DNA from 4 places in the Streptomyces sp. LN549 genome. Region 1 is predicted to be linked to each of the others. Evidence: riboswitches for the same ligand, from Rfam matches in the RefSeq annotation. Region 1 holds a riboswitch; each other region holds the start of a gene.
The links. A riboswitch is a leader RNA that binds a small molecule or an ion and turns the genes downstream of it on or off. The one in region 1 is predicted to bind cobalamin.
Positions count from the first base shown of each region.

Region 2: it holds a riboswitch for cobalamin, as region 1 does, so the genes downstream of both, SH922_RS08695 (cobalamin biosynthesis protein) here and SH922_RS26815 (ribonucleoside-diphosphate reductase subunit alpha) in region 1, are expected to answer to the same signal.
Region 3: it holds a riboswitch for cobalamin, as region 1 does, so the genes downstream of both, SH922_RS37735 (CbtB-domain containing protein) here and SH922_RS26815 (ribonucleoside-diphosphate reductase subunit alpha) in region 1, are expected to answer to the same signal.
Region 4: it holds a riboswitch for cobalamin, as region 1 does, so the genes downstream of both, SH922_RS02495 (ABC transporter substrate-binding protein) here and SH922_RS26815 (ribonucleoside-diphosphate reductase subunit alpha) in region 1, are expected to answer to the same signal.

Region 1 covers NZ_JAZHRI010000002.1:5,882,365-5,889,555, forward strand. Annotated here, with positions in the region: gene SH922_RS26815 (ribonucleoside-diphosphate reductase subunit alpha) at 1-832, opposite strand, end outside; cobalamin riboswitch at 971-1,108, opposite strand; gene SH922_RS26820 (GNAT family N-acetyltransferase) at 1,171-1,683, opposite strand; gene mctP (monocarboxylate uptake permease MctP) at 1,802-3,436, opposite strand; gene SH922_RS26830 (DUF3311 domain-containing protein) at 3,433-3,687, opposite strand; gene SH922_RS26835 (GntR family transcriptional regulator) at 3,942-4,706, opposite strand; gene SH922_RS26840 (extracellular solute-binding protein) at 5,012-6,292, shown strand; gene SH922_RS26845 (carbohydrate ABC transporter permease) at 6,374-7,191, shown strand, end outside.
Region 2 covers NZ_JAZHRI010000002.1:1,975,449-1,982,639, reverse strand. Annotated here, with positions in the region: gene cobN (cobaltochelatase subunit CobN) at 1-3,587, opposite strand, end outside; gene SH922_RS08700 (cobyric acid synthase) at 3,608-5,149, opposite strand; gene SH922_RS08695 (cobalamin biosynthesis protein) at 5,146-6,174, opposite strand; cobalamin riboswitch at 6,318-6,449, opposite strand; gene SH922_RS08690 (hypothetical protein) at 6,610-6,843, opposite strand; gene SH922_RS08685 (anion permease) at 6,869-7,191, opposite strand, start outside.
Region 3 covers NZ_JAZHRI010000002.1:8,530,944-8,538,134, forward strand. Annotated here, with positions in the region: gene SH922_RS37720 (glycoside hydrolase family 15 protein) at 1-760, shown strand, start outside; partial or broken gene SH922_RS37725 (family 16 glycosylhydrolase) at 864-1,760, opposite strand; gene SH922_RS37730 (histidine phosphatase family protein) at 1,955-2,539, opposite strand; adenosylcobalamin (AdoCbl) riboswitch at 2,660-2,755, shown strand; gene SH922_RS37735 (CbtB-domain containing protein) at 2,800-3,015, shown strand; gene SH922_RS37740 (CbtA family protein) at 3,045-3,818, shown strand; gene SH922_RS37745 (GNAT family N-acetyltransferase) at 3,957-4,466, opposite strand; gene SH922_RS37750 (tetratricopeptide repeat protein) at 4,539-4,895, opposite strand; gene SH922_RS37755 (pirin family protein) at 5,038-6,003, shown strand; gene SH922_RS37760 (hypothetical protein) at 6,179-6,427, opposite strand; gene SH922_RS37765 (hypothetical protein) at 6,663-6,839, opposite strand.
Region 4 covers NZ_JAZHRI010000002.1:521,707-528,897, forward strand. Annotated here, with positions in the region: gene SH922_RS02470 (adenosylcobinamide amidohydrolase) at 1-190, opposite strand, end outside; gene SH922_RS02475 (hypothetical protein) at 269-400, opposite strand; gene SH922_RS02480 (PRC and DUF2382 domain-containing protein) at 931-1,986, shown strand; gene SH922_RS02485 (ABC transporter ATP-binding protein) at 2,098-2,919, opposite strand; gene SH922_RS02490 (FecCD family ABC transporter permease) at 2,916-3,959, opposite strand; gene SH922_RS02495 (ABC transporter substrate-binding protein) at 4,001-5,041, opposite strand; cobalamin riboswitch at 5,104-5,291, opposite strand; gene SH922_RS02500 (hypothetical protein) at 5,405-5,581, opposite strand; gene SH922_RS02505 (acyl-CoA dehydrogenase) at 5,578-7,191, opposite strand, start outside.

The DNA of each region.
Region 1 (7,191 bases):
CGCGGATGCGGGAGTACGAGAGGCCGATGCCGCCCGCGTGCTTGGAGAGGCGCGCCACCTGGTGGTAGCGGTCGTAGATCGAGTCCAGCTCGTCCAGCGGCGAGTCCAGCAGGTAGCAGGAGGACATCTGCGGGTGGCGGGTGCCGGAGTTGAAGAGCGTGGGGGAGGAGGGCAGGTAGTCCAGCCGGCTCATCAGCCCGTACAGCGCGGCGACCTCGTCCAGGGCGCGCTCGGAGGTGTCCTCGGCGAGCCCGGAGGCGACGCGCAGCATGAAGTGCTGCGGCGTCTCGATGACCTGACGGCTGAGCGGGTGGCGCAGCAGGTAGCGGCTGTGCAGGGTGCGCAGGCCGAAGTAGCCGAAACGGTCGTCGGCGCCGTCGGCGAGCGACTGCCCGACCAGCGCGTCCAGGGCGGCCGCGTGGAGCGTCACGAACTCGGCGGTGCGGTCGGCGATCAGGCCCTCGCGGTGCCCGACGGCGACCGAGGCGGAGAATGACGTCGCGCCCTGCCCGGCCGCCTCGTCCGCGATGGTGCGGGTGAGGAGACGGGCGGCGAGCCGGGAGTAGGCGGGGTCCTCGGAGATCAGGCCCGCGGCGGCCTCGGTGGCCAGCGAGCGCAGCTCGGCCTCGTCCGACCGGGCGTTACGGCCGCGCAGCGCGGCGGCGGCGACGCGTCCGGGGTCGGTGTCGGGCAGATCGGCGGTGAGGTCGGTCAGGGTCCGCAGCAGTGCGGTCCCCGGTCTGTCCTTCGCGGGTCCGCCGGACCGGACCGTCTCGGCCTCGGCTGCTTCGGACTCGGCCGCTGAAACCGGATCGGCTGGCGCGATGGTCACGCGGTGCTCTCCCTCGCTCGGCTCCGGGCCTTCGGGGAGCGGGGGCAGCCGGGCGGAGCGGGACCCGGCAGGGCAGCGCTCCGTGCGGCGTCCACCGGCCCATCCACGAGGCCCGGACGTCTGGGCATCCGGATCGGTCGAGCCGGATGCGCTGTCGGCAGGACCTCGGACTCGGGAGTGCACAAAAGCACACCGAACACACCGTTGCGGGACAGTTCCGGATTCACACCGGATTTCCCTGCGGCGACAGCGAGCACGAGCATACATGTGGGGGCTGCCGGATGCGGCAGCCCCCACATGTTGTGTCGTGCGAGATCTCGGACCCTCCAAGTGCGCCCTTACGGCAGGGGCCCGAGCTCCAGACGGTACGTCAGCAGCTTGAGCTCGGCGATGGGGCTCCAGTCCCTCTCGGGGGTCCGTACGAAGCCGAGGCGCCCGTAGATCCTATGGGCGCCGTGCATGGCCGGCTGCGTCGACAGGACGAGCCCCGTGACCCCCGTGGTGCCCCGTGCGCGGTCGATACAGGCCCGTACGAGCGCCTCGCCCGCCCCGGCGCCGCGGGCCTCGCGGGAGACCGCCAGCATCCGGAACTCGGCCTCGTCGGCCGTCGCGATGTCGGCCCACGGGTTGCCCGGCGGGGCGTAGGTGACCCCGCCCAGGACGCGGCCCCGCGCGTCGGCGGCCACCAGTACCTCGGCCTCGGCGGCCCGGCGGGGTACGTCGCGCAGCTGCACCAGGTACGGATCGTCGGCGCCGAAGTCCAGGAGCCCGTCGCCGAGATAGGCCTCGGCGGTGATCTCGCCGAGGAGCGCGTGCTCGGCGGGCTCGACCGGCCGGATCGCTATGTCCATGGGCGGAAGTCTGCCGTACCCACGGGCCGTGGCCGCAAAGGGTTTTCCGCAGGACGCGCGAACGGGCCGCCGCACCCCTCCCCGGAGGCGCACGGCGGCCCGTTCACGCAGGTGGCGGTCAGTGGCCGCCCGGCGCACCGGCGGTGGCCGGCGGGAGCTCCGTCTTCACGCCCGGGTCGCCCGCGTCCGCGGTGTAGTCGCCCGGAGAGGTCTCGTCGACCCCGGCCGGCGCCTTCACCGCGTTCAGGACGAAGGTGAGGACGACGACCACCACGACGTTCAGCACGAAGGCCGTCAGACCGATGTAGCCGATCTCGCCGAGGCCCGGGATCTCCTTGGACGACCCGCCGAAGTGCTTCTGGGTCGGGCTGGCGACGCCGTACGCGGCGAGCGTTCCGTACGCCATGCCGACCGCCCAGCCCGCGAGCAGCGCCCAGCGGTGGAACCACCGGGTGAACAGCCCGCCGACCAGGGCCGGCATCGTCTGGAGGATCCAGATACCGCCGAGCAGCTGGAAGTTGATCGCGACCGTCTTGTCCATGGTGAGGACGAAGGCGAGCGCACCGACCTTCACCAGCAGCGAGACCAGCTTGGAGACCTTGGTCTCCTGCGCGGGTGTCGCGTCGGGCTTCAGGAAGTCCTTGTAGATGTTGCGGGTGAACAGGTTGGCCGCGGCGATCGACATGATCGCGGCGGGCACCAGGGCGCCGATACCGATGGCGGCGAACGCGACCCCCGCGAACCAGTCGGGGAACATGTTCTCGAACAGCTGCGGGATCGCCAGCTGGCCGTTGTCCACCTTGACGCCGGCGGCGATCGCCATGAAGCCGAGCAGCGCGAGCAGGCCCAGCATCAGCGAGTACAGCGGCAGGATCGTCGTGTTGCGGCGGATCACCTCACGGCTGCGGCTGGAGAGCGTGGCCGTGATCGAGTGCGGGTACATGAAGAGCGCCAGCGCCGAACCCAGGGCCAGGGTGGCGTACCCCCACTGGCCCGCCTCACCGGGTGCGAGCCCGGCCACCGGTTTGCCGGCCGCCTCGTTCTTCGCCGAGAAGGCCTCGCCCGCCTTGGCGAAGATGTCGTCGAAGCCGCCGAGCTTGATCGGGATGTAGATGATCGCCACGGCGATGACCAGGTAGATCAGGCCGTCCTTGACGAACGCGATCAGCGCCGGGGCACGCAGGCCGGAGGAGTAGGTGTACGCGGCGAGTACCGCGAACGCGATCAGCAGCGGCAGGTCCTTGATGAACCAGTGGGTGTTCTCGCCGCCGCCGACGCCCATCACGTCCAGCACTGCCTGGATGCCGACGAGTTGGAGCGCGATGTACGGCATCGTGGCGAGGATGCCGGTGACGGCGACCGCCAGCGAGAGCCCCTTGGAGCCGAAGCGTCCGCGGACGAAGTCCGAGGTGGTGACGTAGCCGTGCTTGTGCGACACCGACCACAGACGCGGCAGGAAGGTGAAGATCAGCGGATACACCAGGATGGTGTAGGGCACCGCGAAGAAGCCGGCCGCGCCCGCCGCGTAGATCGCCGCGGGAACGGCGACGAAGGTGTACGCGGTGTAGAGGTCGCCGCCGAGCAGGAACCAGGTGACCCAGGTGCCGAACGACCGTCCGCCCAGCCCCCATTCGTCGAGGCTGGCCTCGTTCTCGGCCTTGCGCCACCGGGCGGCCATGAAGCCGACGACCGTGACGGCCAGGAAGAAGAAGATGAAGACGCCGAGCGCGACGCCGTTCACGCCGTCCTTCATGCTGACGCACCCCCCTTGCGGGCGCGCTGGTCACGCTGCCACAGCTTGTACGCGATCATCGTCAGCGCCGTGGAGATCAGCACCCAGAGCATCTGGTACCAGTAGAAGAACGGGATCCCGATGAAGGCCGGGTCGACCTTGGCGTACGAATTCACCCAGAGCATCGCCACGAACGGCGCGATGAGACAGAGGGCGATGACCACCCGCATGGGTGTGACGGTGGGTGGTTTTCCTTCTGGTTCTTCCGGCATGGCGGCGACTCCGTCCCCTCGCTGATCACCTGGTGTAATGCGCAGGAAATCTAGGCGAGGGTTCCGCCCACCGTCACCCCCTGTCCGCATTGCGGTCCGGCAACGGTCCTTCGGTATCGGACAGTTGGTCGAAATGACCTCAAACGTCGGGGTGTTGGTCCAGGCCAATTGGGGGGTGGGGTCCCAGGGCGGCGAACAGCCCCCGTGGGAACGGTTCCACGGGGGCTGTGCGGGTGAACGGTGACGCGGACGGATCAGTCCAGCGGCCGCTTCAGGCGGGCCACGAACTTGTAGCGGTCGCCCCGGTAGACCGAGCGCACCCATTCGACCGGCTCGCCCCGGCCGTCCAGTGAGTGCCGGGACAGCATGAGCATCGGCAGGCCCACGTCCGTGCCGAGCAGGCCGGCCTCGCGCGGGGTGGCGAGGGAGGTCTCGATGGTCTCCTCCGCCTCGGCCAGCCGTACGTCGTACACCTCGGCCAGGGCCGTGTAGAGCGACGTGTACTTCACCAGCGAACGCCGCAGCGCGGGAAAGCGTTTGGCCGAGAGGTGGGTGGTCTCGATCGCCATGGGCTCACCGCTCGCCAGACGCAGCCGTTCGATCCGCAGTACGCGTCCGCCCGTGCTGATGTCGAGGAGTCCGGCGAGCATGTCGTCGGCCGTGACATAGCCGATGTCCAGTAGCTGGGACGTCGGCTCCAGTCCCTGGGCGCGCATGTCCTCGGTGTACGAGGTCAGCTGCAGGGCCTGCGAGACCTTCGGCTTGGCGACGAAGGTGCCCTTCCCCTGGATGCGCTCCAGCCGGCCCTCGACGACCAGTTCCTGGAGGGCCTGGCGCACGGTGGTGCGCGAGGTGTCGAATTCGGCGGCGAGGGTCCGCTCCGGGGGCACAGGGGTGCCCGGCGGCATCGTGTCCGTCATGTCGAGGAGGTGCCGCTTCAGCCGGTAGTACTTCGGGACGCGCGCGGTGCGCGTGCCCGTGCCCGTCTCGTTCTCCGTACTGCCCCCGTCGGCACCCATGGCCCGCCTTCCCGACTGCTGCGTTGCTGCCGTCACCGGCTCCTCCGTCTGTCGCGGCTCACATGGTGGCACGGTCCGGTCACGGCTCGTCGCCCTCCCTCAGGTGTCGGTCCTGTAACGGACGCGAGTGCACTTCTTATACACCCTTGACACCCCTAAAGGTCTAGGCCAAGCTCCCGGTACTGGTCTAAACCATTAAAGACCAGGTCCCAGCCCCACGGGCAGTACCCGTCGCATGTAATTGTGCGACGGACGGCGTTCTCGGGTGGTGGGGGGAATTCTCTTGCATCCCTGAGGAGGGTGTCGTGAAGCGCGGACTCATCGCGGCTATTGGCGTCGTGGCTCTGTTGGCCGGTGCCACTGCCTGTGGCTCGGACGACAAGGCTGACAGCGGCAAGAAGACCGGCCCCGACAGCTACAAGGGCCAGACGCTGACCGTCTGGGCCATGGACGGCTCGACGCCTCCCGGCTGGACCAAGGACCTGACCGCCGCCTTCAAGAAGAAGACCGGCGCGACCTTGAAGTTCCAGACCCAGAAGTGGGACGGCATTCAGCAGAAGATCACGACGGCTCTCTCCGAGTCGACCCCGCCGGACGTCATCGAGGTCGGCAACACCCAGACCCCGGCATACGCGGCCACCGGTGGCCTCTCCGACCTGAGTGACCTCAAGGCGGAGATCGGCGGCGACTGGGTCGAGGCACTCAACGAGTCCTCGGTCTTCGACGGCAAGCAGTACGCCGCCCCGTGGTACTTCGCCAACCGCGTCGTCATCTACAACAAGAAGGTCTGGGCCGACGCCGGCATCACGGACACCCCGAAGACACGGGACGAGTTCTTCAAGGACCTGGACGCCATCAAGAAGAAGGGCAAGGCCGAGCCGATCTACCTGCCCGGCCAGAACTGGTACTTCTTCGACGGTCTGACCATCGGCCAGGGCGCGGACCTCGTGAAGAAGGAAGGGGACAAGTACGTCTCCAACCTCTCCGACCCCAAGGTCACCGCGGCCATGGAGCTCTACAAGAAGTACCAGGCCTACTCCAAGGCTCCCAAGGACAAGGACGAGGCCACCCCGCAGCAGGCCGAGGTCTTCGCCAAGGGCAACGTCGGTGCCTTCATCGGCATGGGCTGGGAAGCCGGCACGGCCATCGCCGCCAACAAGAAGATCGAGAGTGACATCGGCTACTTCACCATCCCGGGTGAGACCGCCGACAAGCCCGAGGGCGTCTTCCTCGGTGGCTCGAACTTCGCGGTTGCCGCGGGCAGCAAGAAGCAGGACCTCGCCAAGGAGTTCCTGAAGCTCTCCCTGTCCGACCAGTTCGAGGGCCAGCTGGCCAAGGAGAACGGCGTCATCCCGAACAAGGAGTCGCTCAACTCCAACCTGACCGGAAACGGCGCCGCCGAGGCCGCCGCCCCGGCCGCCGCCGTCGGCGGCACCACCCCGCTCATCCCCGAGTGGGCCGCTGTCGAGAACGCGCCGAACCCGATCAAGAGCTACATGACCGCGGTTCTGAACGGCAAGTCCCCGGCCGACGCCGCCAAGGCGGTCGAGGCGGAGATCAACAAGCGTCTCTCGCAGAAGAGCTGATCGCACGCGCCGGGGGGCGGGCAACGCCCCCCGGCGCACCCGCGTGACTCGACCGTACGGCCCAAGACAGAGATGGCGAGCATGTCAGTGCAGACCGAAAGAGTGGACTCGGTCCCGGCAGTCGGCGTCCGCAAGGACGACGCGCCTTCCGGCGGCCCCGCCGCATCGAGCAAGGAGCGGGCCGGTGGCTTCGCCCCGTACCTCCTCCTCCTGCCCGCACTGCTCGTCACAGCGGTGCTCCTGGGCTACCCACTGGTCAAGAACGGCATGCTGTCGTTCCAGAACCTCAACCCGCGCCAGCTGATCCTCCACCTGACCGAGTGGAACGGCGTCGACAACTACAAGGAAGTCCTCGGCAGCTCGGACTTCTGGAGGGTTGTCGAGCGGTCGGTCCTCTTCACCGCCGCCAACGTCGTCCTGATCATGGTGTTCGGGATGCTCGTCGGCCTCCTGCTCGCGCGGCTGGGCAAGAGAATGCGACTGGTGCTCATGCTGGGCCTGGTGCTCGCCTGGGCCATGCCGATGATCGCGGCGACCACGGTCTACCAGTGGCTGTTCGCCCAGCGGTTCGGAGTCGTCAACTACGTCCTCGACAGCCTCGGCTGGCACTCGATGGCCGACTTCAACTGGACGAGCAGTCAGCTGTCCACGTTCTCGCTGGTCACCCTGGTGATCGTCTGGCAGTCCATCCCGTTCGTGGCGATCAACCTGTACGCCGCGTCGACGACGATCCCCAAGGAGCTGTACGAGGCCGCCTCGCTCGACGGCGCCAACTCCTGGAAGAGCTTCACCTTGGTGACGCTCCCGTTCCTCAAGCCGTTCCTGCTGGCCACGACGTTCCTCGAAGTCATCTGGGTCTTCAAGTCCTTCGCCCAGCTCTTCGCGATCAACGGCGGCGG
Region 2 (7,191 bases), 3.9 Mb from region 1:
TCCGCGTCCGGCTCCGCCCACAGCCCCCGCTCGGCCGCCTCCAGCAACCGTTCCGAAATGCCGCGCAGGGCCCAGGGGTTGGACTTCTGCATGAACTCCCGGTTCTCCGGATCGAAGACGTACTCGGCGCTGAGCTTCTCGTACATCCAGTCGTCCACGACCCCGGCTGTCGCGTCGTACCCGAACAGGTAGTCCACGGTCGCCGCCATCTCGAAGGCGCCCTTGTACCCGTGCCTCCTCATGGCGCTCATCCACCGGGGGTTCACCACCCGCGCCCGGAAGACACGGTGCGTCTCTTCGCTCAAGGTCCTGGTCCTCACCTGATCCGGCGTCGCGGAATCCCCCACGTACGCCTCGGGAGACTCACCCGTCAGATGCCGCACCATCGCGACCATGCCGCCGTGGTACTGGAAGTAATCGTCCGCGTCGACCAGATCGTGTTCGCGCGTATCCACGTTCTTCGCCGCCACCGCGATCCGCCGGAACGCCGTCTCCATGTCCCCGCGCGCCGCCCGCCCCTCAAGGCCGCGCCCGTACGCATATCCGCCCCAGACCGCGTACACCTCGGCCAGGTCCGCGTCGCTGCGCCAGTTGCGGGCGTCGATCAGCGGCAGCAGCCCCGCCCCGTACGCCCCCGGCTTCGAGCCGAAGATGCGGGCCGTGGCCCGGCGGCGGTCGCCGTGCTCCGCCGTGTCCTCGTCGGCGTGCGCCCGTACGTAGTTGGCGTCGGCCGGCTCGTCCAGCTCCGCCACCGCGCGCACCGCGTCGTCGATCAGCCCCACCACATGCGGGAACGCGTCCCGGAAGAAGCCCGAGATGCGGACCGTCACATCGATGCGCGGCCGGCCCAGCTCGCTCACCGGGACCACCTCGAAGCCGGTCACCCGGCGCGAGGCGTCGTCCCACACCGGGCGGCAGCCGAGCAGCGCGAGGATCTCCGCGATGTCGTCGCCCTGGGTGCGCATGGCGGAGGTGCCCCACACGGTCAGGCCGACCGACTTCGGATAGTCGCCCGTGTCGGCGAGGTACCGGGCGATCAGCGAGTTGGCGAGCGACTGGCCGACCTCCCACGACAGCCGGGACGGAATCGCCTTCGGGTCCACGGAGTAGAAGTTGCGGCCCGTCGGCAGCACGTTGACGAGTCCGCGCGTCGGCGAGCCGGAGGGGCCCGCCGGGACGAAGCCGCCGTTCAGCGCCAGCAGGATGTGATCGATCTCGTCGGTCGTCCGGGCCAGCCGGGGCACGACCTCCTCGCAGGCGAAGCCCAGGACGGCGACGGCGTCCGGGAGTTCGAAGCCCAGCACCTCCCGGACCAGGCCCGCAGCCGCGGTCACGTCCCAGCCGCGCGCCTCCATGCCCTCCGCGAGACGGCGGCACAGCTGCTCCAGCAGGTCGATCGCGTCCGCGCCCGTCCTGGCAGGGCCGTCCACGAGCCCGGTCAGCTCGGCGGGCACCTTCACGGCGGCCCCCGGCTCGCCCAGCAGCTCCTTCTCGCTGAGCCCGAAGTGCTCGGCGATGGCGGCCCGGAGGCCCGGCAGCGCGTTCGCCGTGCCGCCCCACACCTGGGAGGCGCGCAACACCGCGAGGACCAGGTTGACCCGGGCCTCGTCGACCGGGCCGCCGCCCAGGATGTGCAGACCGTCGCGGATCTGGACGTCCTTGATCTCGCAGAGGTAGCCGTCGATGTGCATGACGAACGAGTCGAAGTCGTCGTCGCCCGGCTGCTCGTCGACATGCAGGTCGTGATGCAGCTCCGCGGCCTTGACCAGAGTCCAGATCTGCGCCCGCACCGTAGGTGCCTTCGTCGGGTCCAGATCGCTGACCAGCGCGTACTCGTCGAGCAGTTGCTCCAGCTTCGCCAGGTCGCCGTACGTGTCGGCGCGGGCCATCGGCGGCACCAGGTGGTCCACCACCGTGGCGTGGCCGCGGCGCTTGGCCTGGGTGCCCTCGCCCGGGTCGTTGACGATGAACGGGTAGATCAGCGGCAGCTCGCCGAGCACCGCGTCCGGACCGCAGCCGGCGGACAGGCCGAGGCCCTTGCCGGGCAGCCACTCCATCGTGCCGTGCTTGCCCATGTGGACGACGGCGTCCGCGCCGAAGGTGTTCTCCAGCCAGCGGTAGGTGGCCAGGTAGTGGTGCGAGGGCGGCATGTCCGGGTCGTGGTAGATCGCGATCGGGTTCTCACCGAAGCCGCGCGGCGGCTGGATGAGCACCACCACGTTCCCGAACTGGAGCGAGGCGAGGACGATGTCGTCCCCGTCCACGTACAGCGAACCCGGCGGCTCGCCCCAGTGCTCCAGCATCGAGTCGCGCAGCCCCGGCTCCAGCTCGGCGAACCACTGCCGGTAGTCGGCCAGCGGCACCCGCGCGGGCGCCGCCGCGAGCTGCTCCTCGGTCAGCCACTCGACGTCGTGGCCACCGGCGTTGATGAGGCGGTGGATGAGCTCGTCACCGTTGTCCGGGTGACCGTCGACCCCGTAACCGGCGTCGCGCAGCGCGTCCAGGACGCGGACCGCGGAGGCGGGCGTGTCCAGGCCGACGGCGTTGCCGACGCGGGAGTGCTTGGTCGGGTAGGCGGTGAAGACCAGGGCGAGCTTCTTCTCGGCGTTGGTCTTGTGCTTGAGGACGGCGTGGCGCACGGCGATCCCGGCGACGCGCGCGGCGCGTTCGGGGTCGGCGCGGTACACCGGCACCTCGTCCGGGCCCTGCTCCTTGAAGGAGAACGGCACGGTGATCAGCCGGCCGTCGAACTCGGGGATGGCGACCTGCATCGCCGCGTCCATCGGGGTCAGGGCCGCGTCGGACGCCTCCCATGCGGCGCGCGAGGAGGTGAGGCAGAGCCCCTGCAGCACCGGCACGTTCAGATCGGCGAGCGCCCCGATGTCCCAGGCCTCGTCGTCGCCTCCGGCGGAGGCGTCCGACGCGCGGGTGCCGCCGGCTGCGAGGACGGTGGCGACCAGGGTGTCGGCCCGGCCGAGCAGTTCGTACAGCCCGGCGTCCGCGCCGCGCAGCGAACCGCAGTACACGGGCAGGGCGTTGGCGCCGCGTGCCTCGACGGCGTCGCACAGCACGTCGACGAACGAGGTGTTGCCGGAGAGGTGGTGCGCCCGGTAGAAGAGCACGCCGACGGTCGGGCGGCCCTCGGTGAACGTACGGCTGCCGTGGAGCCCCCACTCGGGCATCTTCTGCGGTTCGGCGAAGCCGTGCCCGGTCAGCAGGACGGTGTCGGAGAGGAATCGGGCCAGTTCGACGAGGTTCCCCGGGCCGCCCTCCACCAGGTAGCGCAGCGCCTCGGCGACGACCCCGGCCGGTACGGACGACTCGGCCATCAGCTCCGCGTCCGGCACCGCCTCACCGCCGAGCAGCACGGTCGGGATGCCCGAGGCCTTGAGCGTCGCGAGCCCGTCCTCCCAGGCACGCCTGCCGCCCAGCAGGCGGACCACGGCGACGGAGGAGCCCTCGATCAGAGCGGGGAGTTCCTCCTGGACATCGATACGGGTCGGGTTGCCGATCCGGTAGGGCGCGCCCGAGGCGCGGGCGGCGAGGAGGTCGGTGTCGGCGGTCGACAACAACAGCACGGTGCTCAGCGGGGCGGTCAGTGGGGCGTTCATGCGCGTGCTCCAGGTGCTCCGGGGGCGATGAAGGGAAGTCCTGTCGGTGCGCCCGACTCGATGAGCCGCCACAGCGCGTCGGTGTCCGCGTGTTCTTCGATCAGGTCGCCGAGGCGGTCGAGCTGTTCCTCGCGCAGCCCGGCGAAGCAGGTGTCGGGGGCGGGGACGAAGCGCCGGCCGGCGGCCCGCGCGATCTCCGTCAGGAAGCGGCGGCGGAACTCGTCGCTCTCCAGCGAGCCGTGCCAGTGGGTGCCCCACACGGCCCCGGAGCGGCAGCCGTCGAGGCGCTGCCCCTGACCGTCGGTGAGGAACGGCTCGCCGCCGCGCACGTCGGCGACGCCGTGGTGGATCTCGTACCCCTCGACCGGGGCGCCGAGTGCCTCGCCGACCGGCCGGGCGAGGGTCTTCTCGCGGTCGAACCGGACGCGCAGGGGCAGCAGCCCGAGCCCGTCGACCTTCCCGGCGCGCGACTCGACGTCGTCCTCGATCTCTTCGCCGAGGATCTGGTAGCCGCCGCAGATGCCGAGGACCGGACGGCCCTCGGCGGCCCGCCGCCGCAGCGCGTCGGCTAGCCCGCGTTCGCGCAGCCAGGCGAGCGCCTTCACGGTGCCGCGGGTGCCGGGCACGATGACGAGGTCGGCGTCGGCCAGTTCCTCGGCACGGTCCACGAACCGCACGATGACGCCCGGTTCGGCGGCGAGCGCGTCCACATCGGTGAAGTTGGACATCAGCGGCACGGCGCACACGGCGACGCGCAGGATGTCCTCGCCGTGCGGTGGGGCGACTGCCGACTCCCGTACGGTGCCGCGCAGCGACACCCGCAGGCCGTCCTCCTCGTCGATGCCGAGGCCGTGGGCGAACGGCAGCACCCCGTACGTCGGCCGTCCCGTGAGATCGCGCAGCATGTCCAGGCCGGGCTCCAGCAGCGAGACGTCACCGCGGAACTTGTTGACCAGGTAGCCGGCGATCAGTGCTTGGTCCTCGGCCGAGAGCAGCGCCGTCGTACCGAAGAACGAGGCGAAGACCCCTCCGCGGTCGATGTCGCCGACGACCACCACCGGGAAGCGTGCCGCCCGTGCGATGCCCATGTTCACGATGTCCGTGCGCCGCAGATTGATCTCGGCCGGACTGCCCGCCCCCTCGCAGATCACTGCGTCATACGTGCCCCGAAGCTGCTCCAGGCAGTCCACGACGGTGGACAGAAGTTGCTCCTGGCGGCCGCCGTGGTAGCCGCGGGCGCTCATCTCGCCGACCGCGCGCCCCATCAGGACGACCTGGCTGGAGCGGTCGCTGCCGGGCTTGAGCAGGACCGGGTTCATCAGGGCGGTCGGCTCGACCCGGGCGGCCTGGGCCTGCATGGCCTGGGCGCGGCCGATCTCGGCGCCCTCGCGGGTGACGAAGGAGTTGAGCGACATGTTCTGCGCCTTGAACGGCGCCACCTTCACGCCCCGGCGCACCAGCCAGCGGCAGATGCCCGCGGTGACGACGCTCTTGCCCGCGTCCGAGGTGGTCCCGGCGACCAGCAGTCCGCCGCTCATGTCGGTCTCCGTCCTGAGAGTCGAGTTCCTGAGAGTCGAGTTCCTGCGGTACGGGCCCCCGCGGTACGGGCCCCCGCGATCCGTCGTGCCGCGAGCCCCGCGCCCAGGCGGGCCGCCACGCTCACGCCGAGGGCCAGCGCACTCACCCGGCGCGACAGCCGTACGGCACGCTCGATGTCCTCGCTCTCCACCGCCCGGCCGGTGTCCCCGTTGAGCACGGGGCGGTGTTCGACCCGGCCGCCGTAGGCGAGCGTCCCGCCGAGCCGTACGCCGAGCGCGCCCGCGAACGAGGCCTCCACCGGGCCCGCGTTGGGGCTCGGGTGCTTGGCCGCGTCGGCCCGCCAGGCCCGGACCGCTCCCCGTGGCCGCCCCCCGGCGGTCACGGCGAGCAGGGCCGTCAGCCGGGCGCCCGGCCAGCCCGCGAGGTCGTCGAGGCGGGCCGAGGCCCAGCCGTAACGCCGGTAGCGGGACGATTTGTGGCCGACCATCGCGTCGAGCGTGTTGGCGGCCCGGAACCCGACGAGCCCGGGGACCCCGCCCAGCGCGCCCCACACCAGGGCGCCGACGACGGCGTCCGAGGTGTTCTCCGCGACGGACTCCACGACGGCGCGGGCGATCTGCGGGCCGTCCAGGGACTGCGGGTCGCGGCCGCACAGATGCGGCAGCCGCTCACGGGCCAGGCCGAGGTCCCCGGCGGCCAGGGCATCGCCGATGGGCCGGGCCTCGCGCCCCAGCGACGTACCGCCGACGGCGGACCAGGTGGCGGCCGCGGTCAGGGCGACGGACGCGGCAGGGTGGCGGCGCAGCGCACGGGCGGCCAGCGCGGCACCGCCGGCGGCGCCTCCGGCGCATACCAGGGTGTGCAGTGCGCCCCAGCCGCGGTGGTCGTGCCACAGATGGCGTTCGACGCCTGCCGCGGCCCGCCCGAAGGCGGCGACCGGGTGCCCCCTGCGGGGGTCACCGAGCAGCAGATCGCCGATCAGGCCGGCTGTGGCGCCGTACGCGAAGATGCGATCGGCACGCACGGTTCAGCCGGCCGTTGCGCCTCGAAGGACCCTGGGACAGGCAGTTGCTGGCAGGAGCAGCACAGGACTGGACGCACGGCAGCCGGGCATGGCGATATGTCCTCACTCAGGGTCCGCGCCCTGGTTCGACGTGACGGCGACGAGAGTCTCCTGGCTTCCGGATCCGCAGTTCCCCCGGCCTTCCAGTCCGCTTGCGTGGACCGTGACTTCCGTGGTGGGGGACTGCTCCCCGGTGACAGTGGCGGGACCGCGCCGGATTCGCACCGGCTTCCTCTGCTGTCGCCGTAATGGCTCCGGCAGTCCACCACGCTCTGCGAACGCCCGTCAACTTGCCGTTGACCTGCGACGGTGCAGTGTGCTCAGACGCACATCGGGCCGGACGCACACGTGGTGCGTCCGGCCCGATGCGAAGGAGCGGGGAGTGGGTGGTGGGGCTCAGGCGACGATCAGGTAGATGCCGTAGGCCACTGCCGCGGCGCACAGCCCGAAGCAGACGTACGCGCCGGTGCGGGCCAGCACGAGCGATCCGCCCGCCGATCCGTCCTGTGCGGCCGGTTCCGGCTGCTTGGAGAGGCCGACGATGCCGAGGGTGAAGAGCCCCACGAGCGCGACGGTGGCGACGAGGGAGACGCCGAAGACGGTGCCGAGGGCTGCCCAGTCGATGTTCATGTGGATCTGTCCTTACCGGAGGCTCTTAGACCGTGGCGGGTCGGGCCGGGTCGGTGACCGGTCCGGCCGGGGCCGGGATGGTGGCCATGAGGCCGTGGGTCTGGGCAGCCGCGGTGGGCGGCGGGCTGACGGCCGCGATGGCGGTGGTGACGACGCCCGCGGGCTCGTCGTCACCGGCCGCCGCGCCCTCGTCCTGGCCGCCGGGCGCGACATCGCCGTGCCCGACGGGCTTGCGGCGCGACAGCATCCAGATCGCACCGGAGCCCGCGATCAGCAGCGCGGCGACGACCACGACACCCCAGGTGCCCTGCTTGGTGAGGAACTCCGCGCCCGCACCGACCAGACCGG
Region 3 (7,191 bases), 2.6 Mb from region 1:
CATCTACGGTGAGGCGCTCGACAGCATCTACTTTGCGCACCAGCACGGCATGCACCTCGACAACCGGGGCTGGAACGCGCTGCACACCCTTCTCGACTGGCTGGTCGACCACTGGGACCAGCCAGGAGAAGGGCTGTGGGAGACCCGTGGCGGCCGGAAGGACTTCACCTACGGCCGCGTGATGTCCTGGGTCGCCCTCGACCGCGCCGTGCGGATCGCCTATGACGACGGCCGCCCGGCGGCCCGTGGCCGCTGGGTGGAGGCCCGGGACGAGATCTACCGGCAGGTACTGAGCCGGGGATGGGACCCGAAGAAGCAGGCCTTCGTGCAGCATTACGGCGAGGACGTGCTCGACTCGTCACTGCTGCGCATGCCGACGGTCGGCTTCATCACGCCGGACGATCCGATGTGGAAGTCCACGCTGGACGCGATGGAACGCGAGCTGGTCAGTGACAGCCTGGTCTACCGCTACAACCCCGAGGCGTCGCCCGACGGCCTGCGCGGCTCCGAGGGAACGTTCTCCCTCTGCACGTTCATGTACGTCGATGCCCTGGCGCGGGCCGGCCGTACCGACCAGGCCCGACTGGTCCTGGAGAAGATGCTCACCTACGCCAACCACCTGGGCCTGTACTCGGAGGAGATCGGCCTGACCGGGCGGCAGTTGGGCAACTTCCCGCAGGCGTTCACGCACTTGGCCATGATCGATGCGGCCATCACCCTGGACGCGAGGCTCAACGAGGCGCGCAGGGGCGGGAAGTAGCCACGGCGCGAGCGCTTCGGAGTCGTCGGGCAAGGGTCCCGGAGCACGGCCCCCCTCGGGCTGTGCTCCGGGACCGATGGCCGCCGTGCCGGCTGTCTCAGGCCGTCGGCTGGGTGTCGCTGGTGGTGACGCGGACGTGGTCGACGACGAGTTGCTGGGGGAAGGCGGTGTTGCCGTCGGGGTCGCCGGGCCAGTATCCGCCGACGGCGAGGTTGAGGATGAGGAAGAAGGGCTTGTTGAAGGCCCAGGTGTTGGAGCCGGTGTCGGCGGGGGTGCGGTGCTGGTAGACGTTGCCGTCGACGGACCAGGTGACCGAGTCGGGCGCCCAGTCGATGGCGAAGGTGTGGAAGGCGTCGGCGAAGGCCTGCCCGTTCGCAAGGGTGTACCCGGCGCCGATGCCGGCCGAGCCGGAGTAGCCGGGGCCGTGCAGGGTGCCGTGGACGGTGGAGGGTTCGAAGCCGACGTTCTCCATGATGTCGATCTCGCCGGAGTTGGGCCAGCCGACCTGTCCGATGTCGTCGCCCAGCATCCAGAAGGCCGGCCACATGCCCTGGCCGCGCGGGATCTTCATCCTGGCCTCGACGTGGCCGTAGGTCTGGGTGAACTTCCCGGAGGTGTTCAGCCGGGCCGAGGTGTACTGGCAGGTGCCGTACCAGCACTGGTAGTTGTTCGGGTTCTCCTTGCGCGCGGTGATGACCAGATGGCCCTGGCCGTCCAGCGCGGCGTTGCTGTTGCCGGCCTTGTAGTACTGCCGCTCGTGGTTGTTGACGTTGTCGCCGGTCTCGATCTGCCACTTGCTGCCGTTCACCGCCGAACCGGCGGCGCCGTCGAACTCGTCGGCGAACGTCGTCACGGCAGCCGCCGCCCGTGCGGCGCCGGCGCCTCGGGCGGTCGACGACGGCGCGGGGGCCCCGGCAGCGAGACCGGACGTGGCCGATACCAGAGCGAGCACCGAGAGTGCGGAGACCAGGAGACGCCTGGTCAGGTGGGGGGAACTCATGGGTTTTCCTTCCCGTGCGGGACGGAGGGGCATGCGATCGCCATGCATATGACAAGTGGGGGCATGGTGGTCACATGGGGGAGGTGAGGCCTTAGTTCACTACGTGATTTAAGAAGTGAACCAAGAGGGTGTCAAGGCTCCTGCACAACCACAGTTCTTGTACGTACGCGTCCTCGCCCGCTCCGGTGCGTGGGTCAGCCCACCGGTACCGCCGCGAGCGGCCGGCCGCAGCGCAGGTTCCACCGCCCCGACCTGCCGCTGAACTCGGTCAGCGTCAACGGGGCCACGTCGAACCGCCAGAACGCCTGCGGGGGCAGGGCCAGTGCATGGACGAGGGCGGCTCGCACGACAGCGGGCTCGACCACCGCCAGTACCCGCCCGTCATCGCTGCCGTGCAGCGAGTCGAGCCAGGCGCCCGCTCGGACGCACAGGTCCAGAAGCGACTCTCCCCCGTGCGGAGCGGCGGAGGGGTCCGCCAGCCACGCCGCCACCCCCTCCGGCTCACTCGCACTCACCTCGTCCAGCCGCGCCCCGGTCCATCGGCCCAACTCCCAGTCGCCGAGGGCATGATCGGCTGCTGACCGGAGCCCCAGTGCGCCGGCCGTCAGGGTGCAGCGTCCGGACGGTCCGTGCAGAATCAGGTCGGCGGCGGGGACGCCCTGCGCTGCGGCCCGGGCCTGCCGGAGCCCGGAGTCGTCGAGCGGCGCATCACCCGCGAACCGGGCCTCGCGCAGTGCGGCGTTCATCGCCGGTGAGATCAACATCACCCGTACCGTCATACCCGCTCTCAACTCCCTGAACTGTGGCCACTTGGCCAAGCACACCATGGCATCCGGGGCCTGCCGGCCTGTCCACGGGCACCATGGCGGCGCCCGCTCCCAGGCGGTATGGTCGCGACAAGACGAAGGTGTGACGGAAGTCCGGTGAGAATCCGGCACGGTCGCGCCACTGTGAACCCGTATCTGCACGGGAAGTCAGACCCAGCATCTTCGTCTCAGGCACCACGATCGGGACGCGTGTTCCCCCAGGAGGTTCTGCCATGGCACAGACTGCTGCCCCCGCCGCCGTCGCACCCGCCATCACCCCCATCTCGCTGAAGGCCATTGCCCCTTGGGCGGCCTTCTTCGGCATCCTCATGCTGATCCTGCTGTACTTCGTCGGCGCCGAGCAGGGCGCCACCGCGCTCATCTCGGGCGAAGGCGTGCACGAGTGGGTCCACGACGGGCGCCACCTCCTCGGTTTCCCCTGCCACTGATCCAACCGGTTGACCCAGGGGAACCCCTCATGAACTCCATATCTGTCAGAGCTCTGCTGGTCCGCGGCATGCTGGCCGGCCTCGTCGCGGGTGCGCTCGCACTTCTGGTCGCCTACTTCCTCGGCGAGTCCCGCGTCGACGCGGCCATCGCCCTCGAAGAGACGCACAGCCATGACCACGGCGGTGGCGAGGAACTCGTCAGTCGCACCATGCAGTCCACCGTCGGCCTCGCCACCGGTGTACTCGTCTTCGGCGTCGCTGTCGGCGGCATCGCCGCACTCGTCTTCTGCTACGCCCTCGGCCGGATGGGCCGCTTCGGCCCCAGGGCGACGGCGGCGCTGATCGCGGGAGCGGCCCTGCTGACCGTGTACGTCGTGCCATTCCTGAAGTACCCGGCGAATCCGCCGGCGGTCGGCAACCCCGACACCATCGGCAGACGCACCACCCTGTTCTTCCTGATGGTCGCGCTCAGCGTCCTGCTGGCCGTCGCCGCCGTCATCCTCGGCAAGCGGCTGGCTCCCCGCCTGGGCAACTGGAACGCCACCATCACCGCGGCCGCCGGCTATGTGCTGGTGATCGGGCTCGCCTACGCCTTCCTGCCCTCGTTCAACGAGGTCGGAAAGGACTTCCCGGCAGCTCTGCTCTGGGAGTTCAGGCTCGCCACGCTCGCGGTGCAGGTCACGCTCTGGACCACCTTCGGGCTGGTCTTCGGGTACCTCACCGAACGACTGCTGGCTCCGAAACCGGGGGCGGTCAGGGCCACGGACGCTACGGGGAGCCGGCCGGCAACCGTCGCCGGCTGAGTCCGGGAGCAACCACAGGCCCCGCACGCCGGCACGCACGGCGTGCCGGTGTGCGGCAGGACTTGCGCAGGGTGCCGACTGCACGCACAGAGCCCGCCGGGGATATCCCGGCGGGCTCTGTGCGTAGGGAAGCCGCCTTCACTCCGACCCGGCGGGCGCGTCCCAGTCGATCCGGTAGTGCTTCAGCAGTGCGTCCTCCTTCACGAGACGCATGCCCACTGCTGTCATGACGCACTGGGAGGCGATGTTGTCGAGGTCGGTGTCCCCGTGCACGCACGCGACGCCTCGCTCGCGGGAGAACCGCAGCAGCGCGCGAAGCGCCTCCGACGCGTACCCCATGCCGCGCGCCGACGGCACGAGTCCGTACCCGATCGTCACGTGTCCCTTGTCGTCGGGTGCCCCGTGAAACCCGACTCCGCCGATCACCAGCCCGTCCTCGCGGCGTCGTATCCCGTAGTTCGCGAACGGGCTGGGATCGCCGGTGGCCGCGCAGGTTTCGAGGAAGCGTGTGGCCGCCGCCACCTCCCCGGGCCAGGGATAGCCCGGAGCCCAGCGCACACCGTCCGCCGGCCGTCCCGCCGCCACCTGCTCGGCATCGGCGACAGTCATCGGACGGAGGAGCAGGCGTGGTGTGACGAGGTCGGTCATGCCCTGTGAGGTATCACGCGGTACGGCAGGGCCGCACCCGGATTTCCGGGTGCGGCCCGGTACGTGCGGCGGTCAGGCGCTACCGGCCGGGGTGAAGTCCCCGGACAGTGCGGCGGCCATCCGCAGCTGCGTGTCCGCCTCGGCCTGCCGGCCCTGACGCTCCAGCGTGCGGCCGAGCATCAGCCGTGCGTACTGCTCGACGGGGTCGCGCTCCAGCACCTCGCGCAGCTCCGTCTCGGCCCGGACGAGCCGCGCCGAGTGGTAGTAGGACCGCGCCAGCAGCAACCGGGGCGCGACCAGCTCCGGCGCCTCCTCGACGAGCCCGCCCAGAATCCGGGCCGCGATGGTGTACTCCTTCGACCCGAAGAAGAACTGCGCACGGTCCCAGCGCTCGGCTGCGGTACCGAACTCGTAGTAGGTGTCGCTCATGTGACCTCCTCGGTCGAGGGCGCCGCCGGGCCGTTCCCGTACGTATCCACACGCCACAACACTCACGGGTGGTTTAATGTTCCACTAAATATTCGGCGTGGGTGCCGCCCGCCCGGAGTCGCACGGGAATAGGTTGAGCGTCATGAGCAATCTCGATCGCCAGGCCACACTCTCCGTCTGCGGAGGGCGGGGCTTCGTCGTCGCCGAACCCGTACGTGAACTCCTCACTCCGCGCCACGTCCGGCTCGGCGAGTCCACCGAGGTCCGCAGACTGCTGCCCAACCTGGGCCGCCGCATGGTCGGGGCCTGGGCCTTCGTCGACCACTACGGCCCCGACGACATCGCCGACGAACCCGGGATGCAGGTGCCGCCCCACCCCCATATGGGCCTGCAGACGGTCAGCTGGCTGCATGAGGGCGAGGTCCTTCACCGCGACAGCCTGGGCAGCCTGGAGACGATCCGCCCGCGCGAACTCGGCCTGATGACCTCCGGCCGCGCCATCAGCCACTCCGAGGAGAGCCCCAGGCCGCACGCCGCACTGCTGCACGGCGCGCAGCTCTGGGTCGCCCTCCCCGATGCCCACCGCGCCGTCGAGCCCCACTTCCAGCACCACACGGACCTGCCGACCGTCACCGCCCCCGGCCTCGCGGCCACTGTGATCCTCGGTGCCCTCGACGGCGCCACCTCGCCCGGCACCGCGTACACCCCGATCGTCGGCGCCGACCTCGCCCTGAGCCGCGGAGCCGAAGCGCGCCTCCCGCTGGATCCCGACTTCGAGTACGCCGTGCTGTCGATGTCCGGCGAGGCGGAGGTCGACGGCGTCCCCGTCCTGCCCGGCTCGATGCTCTACCTCGGCTGCGGCCGCACAGAGCTTCCCCTGCGCGCGGAGTCCGAGGCGGGTCTCATGCTCCTGGGCGGTGAGCCCTTCGAGGAGGAGATCGTCATGTGGTGGAACTTCGTGGCCAGAACCCAGGACGATATCACGCAGGCCCGTGAGGACTGGATGAACGGCGATCGGTTCGGCACCGTACGTGGCTATGACGGTGCACCGCTCCCGGCTCCCGCACTGCCCGCTGTGCCCCTGAAGCCGCGTGGACGTGTGCGCTGAGCTGCGGGTTTTTGCGGATCCACGGGTTTCGAGGCGTGCCCGATCGTGCCTGCGACGTGCTCTGGGCGGGGGAGGTCTGAAAGCGGCTGAGAGTGCCTCAGGGGGAGGCCTTCCGCTGGACCGGCGTTCCCATCTGTGCCCGCGTCTGACCTTGTGTGCCAGGACGGATGCTGACTTAATGCTGACTTTTCTGACTGGGCGTCAGGCCGGTTCGGCTGCTGGTTGAGGCGATCGGAGATTCGGGGCGCCTCGCGGGTGAGAGGTCTGGTCGACGATTGGCGGCGTTGCGGTCCGGATCGTCGTCCAGGCGGAGGAAGTACAGGTCCGCCAGGACGCCGAGGCCAGCAGCGCGCAGGTGGGCCCGCAGGCGGTCGCGGCGGGCGGCGGTGATGCCGTGGGTGCGGCCGGGCCAGCTGATCTTCAAGCCCGTCCAGCTTCGTATGCCGCGCGGCGATCCGCTGCAGCACTGGGGCTCCATCATGGGCCGGAGTACGGAGCGGCACCTGCGGCGACGGACAGGAATCCGCAATCCCACCCCTGCACAATGGCCTACACCCAGACTGCAGCCCGCGACCAGCACGAACACCCCGACCTGGCGTCACACCAGTACCGCGAACAGCTCCTTCAAGATGGCGCAGTTTCATTCCTTCCAGGCCACCTCATACGTCAGGGTCCGTCGTATCGTCGACGTTCCGGTCAGCGTTCTGGTACATCCGCTGGACCTTGCGCCAGGCGATGATGATTTCTGGCAGCTGGTCGAGCAGTCCCCGGGCGACGAATAGGAAGATGCTCAGCACGCCGGAGGCGGCCAGCAGCCAGAGAATGATGGAGTCCACCCGTTCGAGTCCCTCGTGATCCAGGGTCGAACATGGGTGACGTCCACTCAGTTCGACCACCGACTTGTGTGGTCAGAACTGAGGTCTACGCCGACAGTAAAGATCAGGTACTGCTATCCCATGGGTAATGCGAGCACGCCCTGAGGCAGCCGCAGTGAGCGGTGAGGTAGCAGGTGGCCGGGTCGTTGTTCACGGCTCGAACAGCTGCCCCTCGATGTGTCGGCTCGTGGGGAGTTGATCCTGCGCTGCTCCTGAAACTACCTACTGATCAGGACATGGCAGCTAGAAAGGCCATACGCGGGACATGCCACCTGGCGATGAGGTACAGGGGCCACCGCTGCCGAGCGCCGAC
Region 4 (7,191 bases), 5.4 Mb from region 1:
CGCCGAGTACAGCGCTGCTGCACACCCGCCACCCGGGTCCCAGCCGCCACACGAGATGGTGCAGCTCCAGGCCGTCCTCGCGCCGGGCCAGCAGCTCACCGCGCTGTTCGGGCAGCCGGATGCGTACGGAACGGATGGGGTACCCCCGGTGTGCGGCAGGACGACGGTCGGCGTGTGACCTGTCGATCATAGGCACTGGGGCAGGGCTCCCCCGGGGGCGCCCTGCCCGTCGCCGCGCGGGTTCAGGCCTCGCCGCGGGCCATGGCGATCAGCCGGTGGCGCGGCCACCCTGGGCGCGGACCGGCTCGTGGAGCGCGGCGCACAAGGGCCGTTCGGCGAAGGACACGGCGGCGTCGACGCCGCGCATGACCGGGCGCCCGGCCTGAAGGACGCGGCACATGAACTCCGGGGACCGGTGTCCCGCTCGACGAACATGTAGTAGGGAACGGCACCGGGATCGCCCTGCGTCTGCCGCTGGTCGGCCAGGATGTCCGCGCAGTCGCCGACGTGCCGCACGACGGGCATCCGCAGCACGGCGCCGGCGGACCGGATCCGCGGGCGGCGTCCGTGCGCAGCTCGCGCGGAGGGGAGAGGGGCTGCATCAGTGCGCGAACCGGTCGCCAGGTCGCGGGCGCCGGGCGGCCCGTCCCACCGCCTCGTCATGCCGCACCGCGGCCGTTTCACCCACCTCTCCGGCAGGCCGGACCGGGGAGCACCGGCACGGGCACCCTTCACTCGATTGGCCTAATCGGGCCGGCGGCCCCTCAACGGCATCGCACGGGGCCTGCACCGACGTGGGGCAGGTGCGGCACCCGGCCTCCGACGGCCGGGCGGTTGCAGCGTCCATCCGGGTGAGGCGCGATGGAATCCGGACGCGCCTCCCCTGCTGGACCCACCCACAGGACGCGCCCGGGCGAGGAGGAATCGGTCATGGGAGCCGCTGACGGTTTCACGGATTCCGGAGAGCTCGACGGCCTGACGGTGTACGACACCGAGGGCGAGAAGATCGGCAACGTGGGGCGGGTGTATGTCGACGACAACACCGGCCGGCCGGACTGGATCACGGTGAAGACCGGCCTGTTCGGCATGAAGGAGAGTTTCGTGCCCCTCGCCGGAGCCCGTCGCGTGGGCTCCGACCTGCACATCTCGCATCCGAAGGACCGGGTCAAGGAAGCCCCCCGAGTGGACGCGGACGCCCATCTGTCCGTCTCCGAGGAGGAAGAGCTCTACCGGCACTACGGCCTGAGCCGGAACACCGAAGCCAATCTCGGCGACCGTGCCGGGGCCGGCGGCACCACGAGCGCCGACGCACCGACCACGACCGGGACGGGCACCATGGGCGCGGCCGGAGCCGGAGCCGGAGCCGGAGCCGGAGCGACAGCCGGGGCCGGGGCCATGGGCGCCGCGGGCACGGGACGCACGACCGACCGGACCACGTCGGCCGGCGTGGCCGGTGCGGGCACCGGGACCGGCAGGCACCGTGACACCGAGACCTCGGGCACGTCCCGTCCGCTGGTCGGAGCCGGTGCGGGCGCCGAGCGGTCCGCCGCCGACCTCGGCGGCAAGGAGGAGCTGATCCGCTCCGAGGAACAGCTCCATGTCGGCACCGAGGAGTACGAGAGCGGCAAGGCCCGCCTGCACAAGTACGTCGTCACCGAGAACGTCACCCGGACCGTGCCCGTGTCGCACGAAGAGGTGCGCGTGGTCCGGGAACCGCTCCGGCCGGGGGACAAGGCGGCCGGCCGGGCCGACATCAACGAGCAGGACGTGGAGGTCACCCTGCACGCCGAACGCGCCACGATGCGCAAGGAGACCGTGCCGGTCGAGCGGGTACGGATGGAAACGAAGAAGGTGACCGAACAGAAGGAAGTCTCCGCCGAACTGCGCAAGGAGCAGATCGACTACGCGGACGGTACGACCAAGAGCGGCAAGGACATGGGTGGCAAGGACATGGGCGGTGAATTCGGTCAGGGGCGGCGCCGCTGACCCCCCGCGTACCGCGCCGCACGGCCGTACCGCACCAGCGAGGGGCGGGCCCCGCACGAGGGTCCGCCCCTTGCGTTCCGGGGCACGGAGCAGCCGGGCCGCGGCAGGGAGTCAGCCCGCTCGGGAGTCTTGCCCGATGCGGAGTGAGGACCGCTCCGGACGAAAGCGCACCGAGGGCCGCCCCTGCGGGCCGTCCGGTGTCACGACGGCGGACACGCGGTAGACGTCGGCGATGAGCTCCTCGGTGATCACCTCCGCCGGGCTGCCGCCCGCGACCACCCGTCCGTCGTTCATCACCACGATCCGGTCACAGAACATCGCGGCCAGATTGAGGTCGTGCAGGGCGACGACGGCGGTCAGCGGCAAGGACGTGACCAGGGACAGCAGTTCCAGCTGGTGCTGGATGTCCAGATGGTTGGTCGGTTCGTCCAGCAGGAGTTCACGCGGCTGCTGGGCCAGCGCACGGGCGATCTGGACGCGCTGGCGCTCCCCGCCGGAGAGTGTGTGCCAGGACTGGTCACGGCGGTCGGCGAGACCGGTCCGCTCCAGGGCCTCGCGCACCGCCGCCTCGTCCGCTGCCCCCGGCGCCGACCAGGCGCGACGGTGCGGGATGCGGCCCAGGCGCACGACGTCCACGACGCTCAGCTCGACCTGCGTGACGGCGTGCTGGTCGACCACCGCGACCCGTCTGGCCACGGTGCGGCGCCCTATGGCGGCCAGCGGATCGTCGTCGAGGGTGACCACGCCCGCGTCCGGGGCCAGAACTCCGGCCAGGATCCGCAGCAGGGTGGACTTTCCGGAACCGTTCGGGCCGATCAGCCCGATGGTGGCGCCCGGCGGCGGGGCGAGCGAGACACCGTCCAGGATGAGGCGGCCGCCCGCCTCCCTGCTGACCCGGTCGGCCCGCAGGCCGCCGGGGGTGGTCGGGGTCATGTGGTCCGCCTGGTGCGGTGGAGGACCAGCACGAAGGCGGGTACCCCGATCAGGGCGGTGACGACTCCCACCGGAACCTCCTGCGGGTCGAGGACGGTCCGGGCGAGGGTGTCGACCCAGACCAGGAAGACGGCCCCGGCGAGCGCGGTGACCGGCAGCAGCCTGCGGTGCCCGGAACCGGTGAGCGCACGGGCCGCGTGCGGCAGCACCAGTCCGACGAACCCGATGGCACCGGCCGAGCTCACGAGTGCGGCGGTCAGCAGCGCGGTCGCGCACAACAGGACGATCCGGGTACGGCCGACGTGGACGCCGAGGGTGGCTGCCGCGTCCTGGCCGAAGGCGAAGGCGTCGAGCGTACGGGCGTGGCCGAGGCAGATCAGCAGCGTCACGGCGAGCACGGCGGAGCAGGTCCACACATCGCTCCAGCCGACGCCGCCGAGTGAGCCCAGCAGCCAGAACAGCACCCCGCGGGTCTGCTCGGCGTCGGCGGCGGTCATCACGACGAAGGAGGTGAGCGCGGAGAAGAGCTGCATGGCCGCGACCCCTGACAGCACGACCCGGTCGGTGCTGCCGCCGAGGGTGTGGCTGAGCAGCAGGACCAGGGCGAAGGAGCAGAGCGCCCCGATGAACGCCCCGGCCGACAGGGAGACCGCTCCCCCGCCGACGCCGAGAACGACTACCACGACCGCGCCGGTCGACGCCCCGGAGGAGACGCCGAGGACGAAGGGGTCGGCGAGCGGGTTGCGCAGCAGCGACTGCATGACGGTGCCGCAGACCGCGAGCCCCGCGCCGCAGACGGCGGCGAGCAGGGTGCGCGGCATGCGCAGGTTCCAGATGATGCCGTCGCGGATCGGGCTGAGCCGCGACTCACCGGCACCGAGGTGGGAGGCGACCGTGGACCAGACGTCGGCGACGGAGATCCGGGCCGGGCCGATGGTGACGGCGAGGGCGACGGACAGGGCCAGCAGCAGGAGCCCGCCGGCCCACAGGAGTCCGCCCCGGACACGCCGGGCGCCCCGCCGGCCGGGCCTGGCGTGCACACTCGCGTCCTCGCGCGGTGCCGCGGCCTGTTCGGTGTCCGTCACCTCGCGAGCCCGAAGGTACGCAGGCCGGCTGCCACGCGCTCCACACCCTCGACGGTCCGGATGGTCGGGTTCATGGCCTGGCCGCTGAGCAGCACGTAGCGCTTGTGCCGGACGGCGTCCATGTTCTTCGTGGCGGGGTTGGACTCCAGGAAGGCGATCTTCTTCGCGGCGCTCTCGGCGGTCTGCGACTTGCGCGTCAGGTCGCCGATGACCAGCACGTCCGGGTTGCGGTCGGCGACGGTCTCCCAGTTGATCTGGGGCCATTCCTCGTGGGTGTCGTCGAAGGCGTTCTTCGCGCCGAGTTCCCGGGTGATGATGCCGGGCGCTCCGCAGCAGCCGGCCAGGTACGGGGCCTCGGAGTTGGCGAACCAGTACATCAGGGAGGCGCCTGAGGCGTCGATGCCTCCCGTCGCCTTGCGCACCCGGGCGCGCAGCTCGGCAACGAGTCTCTCGCCGCGCTCGGGAACGCCGAACACCTTGGCCAGGTCCTGTACTTCGCGGTAGACGCTGTCCATGGTCAGGGCGCCGGTCCGGACACCGTCACCGTCCTTGCTGTTGTCCTTGGCGGTGCAGTCGGCGGGCGAGACGTAGGTGGGGACGCCGAGCGCCTCGAACTGCTCGCGTGGGGCGACACCGCCCTTGGCGAGCGTCGACTCGAAGGAGGCGCTGACGAAGTCGGGCTCCTGATCCAGGACCTTCTCCGACGAGGGCCGGTTGTCGGAGATCCTCGGGATGCCGGCGTTGGCCTTCTCCAAGCCCTTCAACACGGGGTCGGTCCAGGTGGCCGTGGCGGCGAGCCGGTCGGCCAGTCCGAGCGAGAGCAGGATCTCGGTCGATCCCTGGTCGACCGGCACGGCGCGCTGCGGGGCCGCGTCCACGGTGACGGTCCGTCCGCAGTTCTGCAGGGTCACCGGATAGCCGTCGGCTCCCCCGGCCTTGGCGGCGGTGCTGTCCCTGCCGCCGCCGCAGGCGGTCAGCAGGATCAGTGCGGCGGTGAGCAGGGCGGCGGAACGGGTGGGGCCGGCTATGGGCGGCACGAAGTACCTCGGCGTCTCTGGGCCCATGCGCGGGGCCCGGTGTACGGAGTTCCGCAGCCCGGTACCGGACCGCGGGTGCCAGCAGGTCTTCGGACTCGGGTTCACGCGGACGGGACGCCTTCCCGGGAAACCGTGGGTCTCCCAGTGGCTGTGGCCCCGCCCGTCCCCCTCACCGCTGCGCGTCAGTTCCGGATTCGCACCGGATTCCCTGACCCCTACGTGGAGTTCGACTGGCTCTCGGCACGCTACCACGAGCCTCTGCGCAGCTCAGCGGCGGTGCGCCCGGGCACGGGCGGTGGGGCGGACGGGGCGGCGCGGCCGCGCACCGCCCCGACGCCGGAGTGTCCGGGCGCACCGCTCCGGTCACGCCTTGCGGCGAACCGATTCGCCACCGTGGGTGCGCACCCCCTCGCACCAGCGTGAGAGCAGGGCTGCGGTCCCCCAGAAGGCCAGCAGGACGACGCGGACGCCCAGGCACCGGAGCGCGCCCGCCGCCCGGCGCGGCAGGGCTGCGGCTCCCTTCAGCGGTGCGCCTGTCATCGTGCGTCCCCGGCAGGTTCCCGGGCCGCGGCGGTGTGCCAGGAGGCGCCCGCGTCGTCGTACGCGTCCGTGTAGCGGGCTCCCGCGATGGGCCAGTCGGCGAGCAGTTCACCGGGCAACGCGAAGGACTCGGTCAGTTCCGGCAGATGACCGCTCACGGCGGCGATGAACTGCTCGCTGACATCGGTCAGTCCCTCGACCTGACCAGCGGTCAGGTGGCCGGCCGCAAGCAGATCCCCGCTGTTGCGCGCGACCCAGCGCAGAGCGAACAGCCGGGCCAGTTCGCCCAGCCGCTCGCGGGCCTCGCCGCTGGGCAGGGCCTCGAGCGCGCACTCGTACGCGTGGGCTGCCTGCCGGTACGCATGGGCCTCCACTCCCCGCAGCGCGGGCCCGGACCCCTCGTTCCAGCGCTCCAGCGGGTCGCCGTGCGCCACCCGGGCCATCCGTGCGGCCGCCCGGGCGAACCAGATACGCTCCACCTGGTCCAGGAGCCGGCCGAGGAAGCGCAGATCGGTGAGGTCGCCGCCGGGCGGAGCGGCCGCCGGACCTTCGTCCGGGTCCCGGGCGGCCTCCAAGAGCAGTCCCGCGGCCGCCCTGGAGTGGATGGCCAGGTTGTCACCCTCGGCGGTGATGGCGCCCTCGACGCCGGTGACGAGTTCGGTCATCCCGTTGTTCTCCAGCAGCCCCTGGGCACCGCACCGTTCCCGGCATTCGACGATGACGGACCGGGCCTGCCAGGTGATCCACCCCTTGGCCACGTCGACCAGCCGCTCGGCCGCCTCCCGGTCCGCGGGCGGTCCTGCCGCCGCCTCCTCCCAGCGGTCGAGGACCCGCCGGTGCAGCAGGCTCATCGCGAAGACGGTGGCCATGGCCTCGGCGAGCGGCCCGTGGTGACTGCGGTGCGCGATCACCGGGACAGGCGGTGACGGGCGGCTCCCCGAGACGAAACGGTGGCCGCCGTAGCGGACGGCGACGGCCAGCGTGGCGCGTGCGGACCCCACCGCGCTGGCGCTCATACAGATCCGGCCCGCGGTGACCCGTCCGATCGACGCGCGAAAGCGGTGCCTGCGCCCCTCGGTCTCGCTGCGGAACACCCCTTCCTCGCCGACCCGCCCCTGCACGCCGCCGAGCAGAGCGCCTCGCCCCACGAAGACCTGGTCGAAGGAGGTCAGGCAGTGGTCGACGGGGCTGCCCATCCGTGCGGGAAGCCGGCGCACCCGCACCCCGGGCAGGGCCCGGGACGCATCGGTGAGCGGCACCAGCAGCAGGAAGACCCCGTGGTCGGCGCCCCCGACGATCAGCCGGGCGGCGACGAGCCCCGACTTGGGGCCGCCGGCCGGACTGGTATTGGGCATGAACTTCTGTGCGCCGGCGTGCGGGGTGTGGAGCACGAACCCGTCCCGGGCGGGGTCGTAGGTGGCGGTGGTCTCGACGGCGGCGGCGTCGTTGCCGTGCGCCACCTCCGTACAGAGGAAGGTGCCGATCCGTCGCAGCCGGAGGAAGTCCGACAGATCGCGGGTGCTGTCGGTGTCGTGGTCCAGAAGGCTGCCGAGGAAAAGGTTGTAATGAATGCCCGCAACGGTGGTGAGGGCCGGGTCCACGGGGGCGAG